2 regions of the Streptomyces sp. NTD107 genome follow, and region 2 is predicted to be linked to the other one. Evidence: predicted binding sites of a transcription regulator. Region 2 holds the regulator's gene; the other holds the start of a gene.
The links. The regulator HrcA, encoded in region 2, represses chaperone genes, less so after heat shock. The targets are predictions, from matches to a motif close to TTNGCACTCNGNNNNNCNGAGTGCNAA.
Positions count from the first base shown of each region.

Region 1: the regulator HrcA is predicted to act here: its motif matches at 1,653-1,679, upstream of groES (co-chaperone GroES).

Region 1 is NZ_JCAJZV010000003.1:301,751-305,155, forward strand. It holds gene AC5WRL_RS08995 (polysaccharide deacetylase family protein) at 1-853, shown strand, start outside; gene AC5WRL_RS09000 (hypothetical protein) at 1,020-1,610, shown strand; gene groES (co-chaperone GroES) at 1,828-2,139, shown strand; gene groL (chaperonin GroEL) at 2,262-3,405, shown strand, end outside.
Region 2 is NZ_JCAJZV010000006.1:352,728-356,132, reverse strand. It holds gene AC5WRL_RS15625 (16S rRNA (uracil(1498)-N(3))-methyltransferase) at 1-186, opposite strand, end outside; gene dnaJ (molecular chaperone DnaJ) at 183-1,325, opposite strand; gene hrcA (heat-inducible transcriptional repressor HrcA) at 1,326-2,342, opposite strand; gene AC5WRL_RS15610 (MBL fold metallo-hydrolase) at 2,533-3,213, shown strand; gene AC5WRL_RS15605 (DUF3097 domain-containing protein) at 3,219-3,405, shown strand, end outside.

The DNA.
Region 1 (3,405 bases), on a different contig from region 2:
CGGCCTGCTCTCCTGCGGCACCGCCCCCGCCCCCACCGGCGCAGCCCCCGTCCCCGACGCCGCGCTGGGCGCACCGCAGCGCGCCCAGGCCCGTACCGCCGCCGAAGCGCTCACCGCGTACGCCGCCGACCTGGTGAAGGCCGAGGCCAAGCGGCTCGCCGCCGCCAAGAGCTGGGGCCTGCGCAAGGCCCCGCTGCGCCCGCCGGCCCCGCCCCGGAAGAAACTCACCCCGGAGACCGAGCCGGGCCACATCGACGGCAAGGGCCTGCCGGCCGTCATCACCCGGGTCCCCACGGACGACAAGGTCGTCTTCCTCACCATCGACGACGGCGCCCACAAGGACCCCGAGCTGCTGGACATGCTCCGCGAACTCGACGTCCCGGTCAGCGCCTTCCTCTCCGACTACGTGGCCCGCGACGACTACGACTACTTCCGCGCCGCCCGCGACGACGGCTGGGGCATCCACAACCACACCGTCAACCACCGCGAACTCCCCCGGCTCTCCGCCAAGGAACAGCGCGCGGAGATCTGCGACCAGCAGGACACCCTGGAGGAGGAGATCGGCGAACGCCCCACGATGTTCCGTCCCCCGTACGGGGCGTACGACCGCGACACCCTGCGCGCCGCCGCCTCCTGCGGGGTGGAGGTGGTCCCGCTGTGGGCCGAGGAAGCCTTCCCCGACCGCATCGACTGGGGCCGCGCCGACAAGAAACTCCACCCGGGCGACATCATCCTCACCCATTTCCGGGGCACCTCGGAATGGGCGGGCACGATGCCCGACATGATCCGCCGGGTCCTCAACACCGCCACCTCCCAGGGCTTCGCCGTCGCCCGCCTGGAGGACTACCTCTGAGAACCGGGTGATGCGCCGTGAAACACCACTGACGTAGAGTCAGCACGCGGCGGGGGGCCGTGCCAGGCCGGGACACCCCCGCTCCGTCTTTCACGACCGGGGGGGTCGAATGAGAATGACGCCGGCGGTGATCGTGGGTCTTTCCCTTTGCCTGGGGGCCTGCTCGATGCCCGAAGCACGGCGGCTTACCCACACCGAGGGCGGCGGGCCGCTGTCCGCGCAGTCGGTGGGGGTGGAACTCAGCGCCTGGGCGCCGCGGGCCACGCCCTGGGACGTCGCTTTCGGCGGGATGGTGCTGTGTTCCACGGATGGATCCGAGATCGAGATCGAGGACATCCGCCACGAGACCGCCGTGGCACCGCTGGCCATCGAACGGAGGTTCCGCGTTCTTGACGCCGAGGACGTTCCGCCGGACTGGGAGGAGCACAGCGACGGCTACCTCGTCGTGTACGGCGGAATCGGCCGGCTGCCGCATCTCGACCACGGTGACCTCGCCGGGGACATCATTCCCGCCGGGCCCGGTCACCCGGTGAGCCAGAAGTGCGAGGAGGTCAAGGAGATCGAGCACGGCTTCACCGAGCTCTTCCTCCAGCTCAAGGTGGGCGAGAGTGGTGCGCACATCGCCAATACCTGGATCGATTACCGGGCGGGCGGCCACTCGTTCACCCTCGATCTGGCGTGGAGCGTCATCGCCTGCGGCGAGGACATCCCGGTGATCGGCGGGACCGACTTCTGTGAGGGCACCGCCGAGGACTGAACGGTCGGCCGGCCTGCCCGTGGGGTGCGCAGGGGGCGCGTGTTGGCACTCTGGTTGACTGAGTGCTAATCGGCGCCTACGCTCAAGGCTGGCACTCTCCACCGGTGAGTGCCAGCAATGCGCGACGGGCGGATCCGGCACCCGCGACGACGGGTCCTCCAGGGCGCTATCACAAGACAGCAGACCCTTAAGAGCTCTCCGAAGGGGGAGGTCGGACGTGACCGCCACCACCAGTTCCAAGGTTGCCATCAAGCCGCTTGAGGACCGCATTGTGGTCCAGCCGCTCGATGCCGAGCAGACCACGGCCTCCGGCCTGGTCATCCCGGACACCGCGAAGGAGAAGCCCCAGGAGGGCACCGTCCTCGCCGTGGGCCCGGGCCGCTTCGAGAACGGCGACCGCCTGCCGCTCGACGTCAAGGTCGGCGACATCGTGCTGTACAGCAAGTACGGCGGCACCGAGGTGAAGTACAACGGCGAGGAGTACCTGGTGCTCTCCGCCCGCGATGTGCTCGCCATCATCGAGAAGTAAGCCCCAGCGCTTCGCTTCACCCGGCCGCGCCCCGGCTCCCCGTCACAGACAAGCCGGGAGAGGGGCGCGGCTGTTTCTTTCAGCTTCGGCTTCCACACACTTTTACGAGGGATGCGCACGTCATGGCGAAGATCCTGAAGTTCGACGAGGACGCCCGGCGCGCCCTCGAACGCGGTGTCAACCAGCTCGCGGACGCGGTGAAGGTGACCATCGGCCCCAAGGGCCGCAACGTGGTCATCGACAAGAAGTTCGGCGCCCCGACCATCACCAACGACGGCGTCACCATCGCCCGTGAGGTGGAGATCGAGGACCCGTACGAGAACCTCGGCGCCCAGCTGGTGAAGGAGGTGGCGACCAAGACCAACGACATCGCGGGTGACGGCACCACCACCGCCACCGTCCTGGCCCAGGCGCTGGTCCGCGAGGGTCTGCGCAACGTCGCCGCCGGTGCCTCCCCGGCCGCCCTGAAGAAGGGCATCGACGCCGCGGTCCGCGCCATCTCGGACGACCTGCTGGCCACCGCCCGCCCGATCGACTCCAAGGAGGACATCGCCGCCGTCGCCGCGCTGTCCGCCCAGGACAAGCAGGTCGGCGAGCTCATCGCGCAGGCGATGGACAAGGTCGGCAAGGACGGTGTCATCACCGTCGAGGAGTCCCAGACCTTCGGCCTGGAGCTGGACTTCACCGAGGGCATGGCCTTCGACAAGGGCTACCTGTCCCCGTACTTCGTCACCGACCAGGAGCGTATGGAGGCCGTCCTCGACGACCCGTACATCCTGATCCACCAGGGCAAGATCTCCGCCATCCAGGATCTGCTCCCGCTGCTGGAGAAGATCATGCAGGCCGGCGGGGGCTCCAAGCCGCTGCTGATCATCGCCGAGGACGTCGAGGGCGAGGCGCTGTCCACCCTCGTCGTCAACAAGATCCGTGGCACCTTCAACGCGGTGGCCGTCAAGGCGCCCGGCTTCGGTGACCGCCGCAAGGCCATGCTCGGCGACATCGCCACCCTCACCAACGCCACCGTGATCTCCGAGGAGGTCGGCCTCAAGCTGGAGCAGTCCGGCCTCGATGTGCTCGGCACCGCCCGCCGGGTCACCATCACCAAGGACGACACCACCATCGTGGACGGCGCCGGCGACACCGCCGACGTCACCGGCCGGGTCAACCAGATCAAGGCCGAGATCGAGTCCACCGACTCCGACTGGGACCGCGAGAAGCTCCAGGAGCGCCTCGCCAAGCTGGCCGGCGGCGTGTGCGTGATCCGGG
Region 2 (3,405 bases):
GCCCTCGACGGCCGCGACCGTACCCAGCGCCCCGGTGCCCGCGCCGTCGGTGAGCACGATCTCCTCGCCGGCCCGCAGCCGCCGCACCGACACCGCGTGCCGGCCCTCGGCGCCGTCCAGCGTGAGGGCGGAACCAGCCGCCACCCCCGCCAGCGGCGCGTCCGTCACAAAGACCGGCGCCGTCATGTGCGGCCGTTGAAGGCGTCTTTCAGGCGCGAGAAGAGCCCCTGCTGCCCCGGCTGAAACTGACCGAGCGGACGCTCCTCGCCCCGGAGCTTCGCCAGCCGCCGCAGCAGCTCCTCCTGCTCGGGATCGAGCTTCGAGGGGGTCTGCACCTCGACGTGGACGATCAGATCGCCCCGCCCGTTGCTGCGCAGATGGGTCACGCCCCGGCCGTGCAGCGGAATCGACTGCCCGGACTGGGTGCCCGGCCGGATGTCGACCTCCTCCGTGCCGTCCAGCGTCTCCAGCGGCACCTTGGTGCCCAGGGCCCCCGCCGTCATCGGAATGGTCACCGTGCAGTGCAGATCGTCACCGCGCCGCTGGAAGACCGGATGCGCGGTCTCCCGGATCTCCACGTACAGGTCGCCGGCGGGCCCGCCGCCCGGGCCGACCTCGCCCTCGCCCGCCAGCTGGATCCGGGTGCCGTTGTCGACACCGGCCGGGATCTTCACGGTGAGCGTGCGCCGCGACCGTACCCGGCCGTCGCCCGCGCACTCCGGGCACGGGGTCGGAACGACCGTGCCGAACCCCTGGCACTGCGGGCACGGCCGCGAGGTCATGACCTGCCCCAGGAACGAGCGGGTGACCTGCGAGACCTCGCCCCGGCCCCGGCACATGTCACAGGTCTGCGCGGAGGTCCCGGGGGCCGCCCCCTCACCGTTGCAGGTGTTGCACACGGTGGCGGTGTCGACCTGGATCTCCTTGGTGGTGCCGAAGGCCGCCTCCTTGAGGTCGATCTCCAGCCGGATCATGGCGTCCTGGCCGCGCCGGGTGCGGGACTTCGGGCCGCGCTGCTGCGCGGTGCCGAAGAACGCGTCCATGATGTCGGAGAAGTTCCCGAAGCCGGCCGCGCCGCCGAAGCCGGCCGCGCCCGCCCCGCCGCCGGGGCCCATCGGGTCCCCGCCGAGGTCGTACATCTGTTTCTTCTGCGGATCGGAGAGCACCTCGTACGCGGTGTTGATCTCCTTGAACCGCTCCTGCGTCTTGGGGTCCGGATTCACATCCGGATGCAGCTCCCTCGCCAGCCGGCGGAAAGCCTTCTTGATCTCGTCCTGTGAGGCATCACGCTGCACGCCCAGGATCGCGTAGTAGTCCGTCGCCACTTAATTCTCCGCGAGGATCTGTCCGACGTACCGTGCCACTGCGCGCACCGCTCCCATCGTTCCGGGGTAGTCCATGCGGGTCGGTCCGACCACGCCCAGTTTCGCGACCGCCTCGTTACCGGAACCGTAGCCGACCGCCACGACCGATGTGGAGGTCAGCCCCTCATGAGCGTTCTCATGCCCGATGCGCACGGTCATACCCGTGTCCTTGGCCTCGCCGAGCAGCCGGAGCAACACCACATGCTCCTCCAGCGCCTCCAGCACCGGCCGGATCGTCAGCGGGAAGTCCTGGCCGAACCGGGTCAGATTGGCGGTGCCGCCAATGACCAGCCGTTCCTCGGTCTCCTCGACCAGGGTCTCCAGCAGGGTGGACAGCACCGTGGAAACCGTGCCCCGGTCCTCGTTGTCGAACGACTCGGGCAGGTCCTGCACCAGCCTGGGCACCTCGGCGAAGCGCTCCCCCACGATCCGGCTGTTCAGCCGGGCCCGCAGATCGGCCAGCGAGGTCTCCCCGAACGGCGCCGGGCAGTCCACCATGCGCTGCTCGACCCGCCCGGTGTCGGTGATCAGCACCAGCATCACCCGGGCCGGCGCGAGCGACAGCAGCTCGACGTGCCGCACCGTGGAGCGGCTCAGCGAGGGGTACTGCACCACGGCGACCTGCCGGGTGAGGGTGGCCAGCAGCCGTACCGTACGGCCCACCACGTCGTCGAGGTCGACGGCGCCCTCCAGAAAGCTGGAGATCGCGCGCCGCTCGGCGGCGGTCAGCGGCTTCACGTCGGCGAGCTTGTCGACGAAGAGCCGGTAGCCCTTGTCGGTGGGCACCCGCCCGGCGCTGGTGTGGGGCTGGGCGATGTAGCCCTCCTCCTCCAGCGCCGCCATGTCGTTGCGCACCGTCGCCGGGGACACCCGGAGGTTGTGCCGCTCCGTCAGCGCCTTGGAGCCGACCGGCTCCTCGGTGCCGACATAGTCCTGGACGATGGCTCGCAGCACTTCCAGCCTGCGTTCACTGAGCATGCAGCGACACCTCCCGTCCGGCCGCGTTTTCCGTAAGTGCCGTCCTGGCACTCATCCACTCCGAGTGCCAATCCCTGGTCCAGTGTACGGCCGGGTAGCAAGGCCAGGGAAAGCGCGACCGCCCGACGGTATCGCGGGTGTGGCCCCGTAAGGCAGAGCATGCCCCGCTCCGTGACGTTAACTTCGCAGGATGGAGACCACTTGGGAAGAGCTGGCACCGGGTGTGCTGCGGATCCGGCTGTCCGGCTGGGACGAGACGGTGGGGGCGATCGCCGGGGCGCGCGGCCTGCTGCTGATCGACGCGGGGCCGTCCCCGGCCGTCGCCGGGGAGATCCGGGCGGAGCTGCGCGGGCTGCTGGGGCTGCCGGTGCGGTGGGTGGTGCTGACGCATCCGCATTTCGATCATGCGCTGGGGGCGGGCGGTTACCCCGGGGCACGGGTGTACGGAACGGTGGGCGATCCGGTGGAGCTGGCGGCGGACGCGGTACGGCACGGGATGCCGGAGCACGAGGCCGCGGAGGGGGCGGCGGCGCTGTCGCGGGTACGGGCGCGGCCGGTGGAGGAGAAGCTGACGCTGTATCTGGGCGGCGGCCGGACGGTGACCCTGGTGCCGCTGGGCCCGGCCCACAGCCGCTCCGATGTGGCGGTGAAGGTGGACGACATCGTCTTCTGCGGCGACCTGGTGGAGGAGTCGGGCGAACCGCAGGCGGGCCCCGACACGGATCTCGCCGCCTGGCCGGCGGCCCTGGACCGGCTGCTGGAGCTGGGCGGGCCCGGGGCGCGCTATGTACCGGGGCACGGCGCGGTGGTGGACGCCGCGTTCGTACGTGCCCAGCGCCAGGCTCTCGCCGCGCGCGCCGGGGCACAATGACGGCCATGCGCAGCAGAGAGTACGGCCCCGATCTGACGCCGCCGTGGAAGCGGTCCGCCCCGGTTCCCGAGGTGCCTGCCGAGCCCGGCCTGGTGGTGGAGGAGGCCGGCACCGGGTACTGCGGGGCGGTGATCGGCTGCGAGAAGACGGCACAGGGTCCGGTGGTGACACTGGAGGACCGGTTCGGCAAGC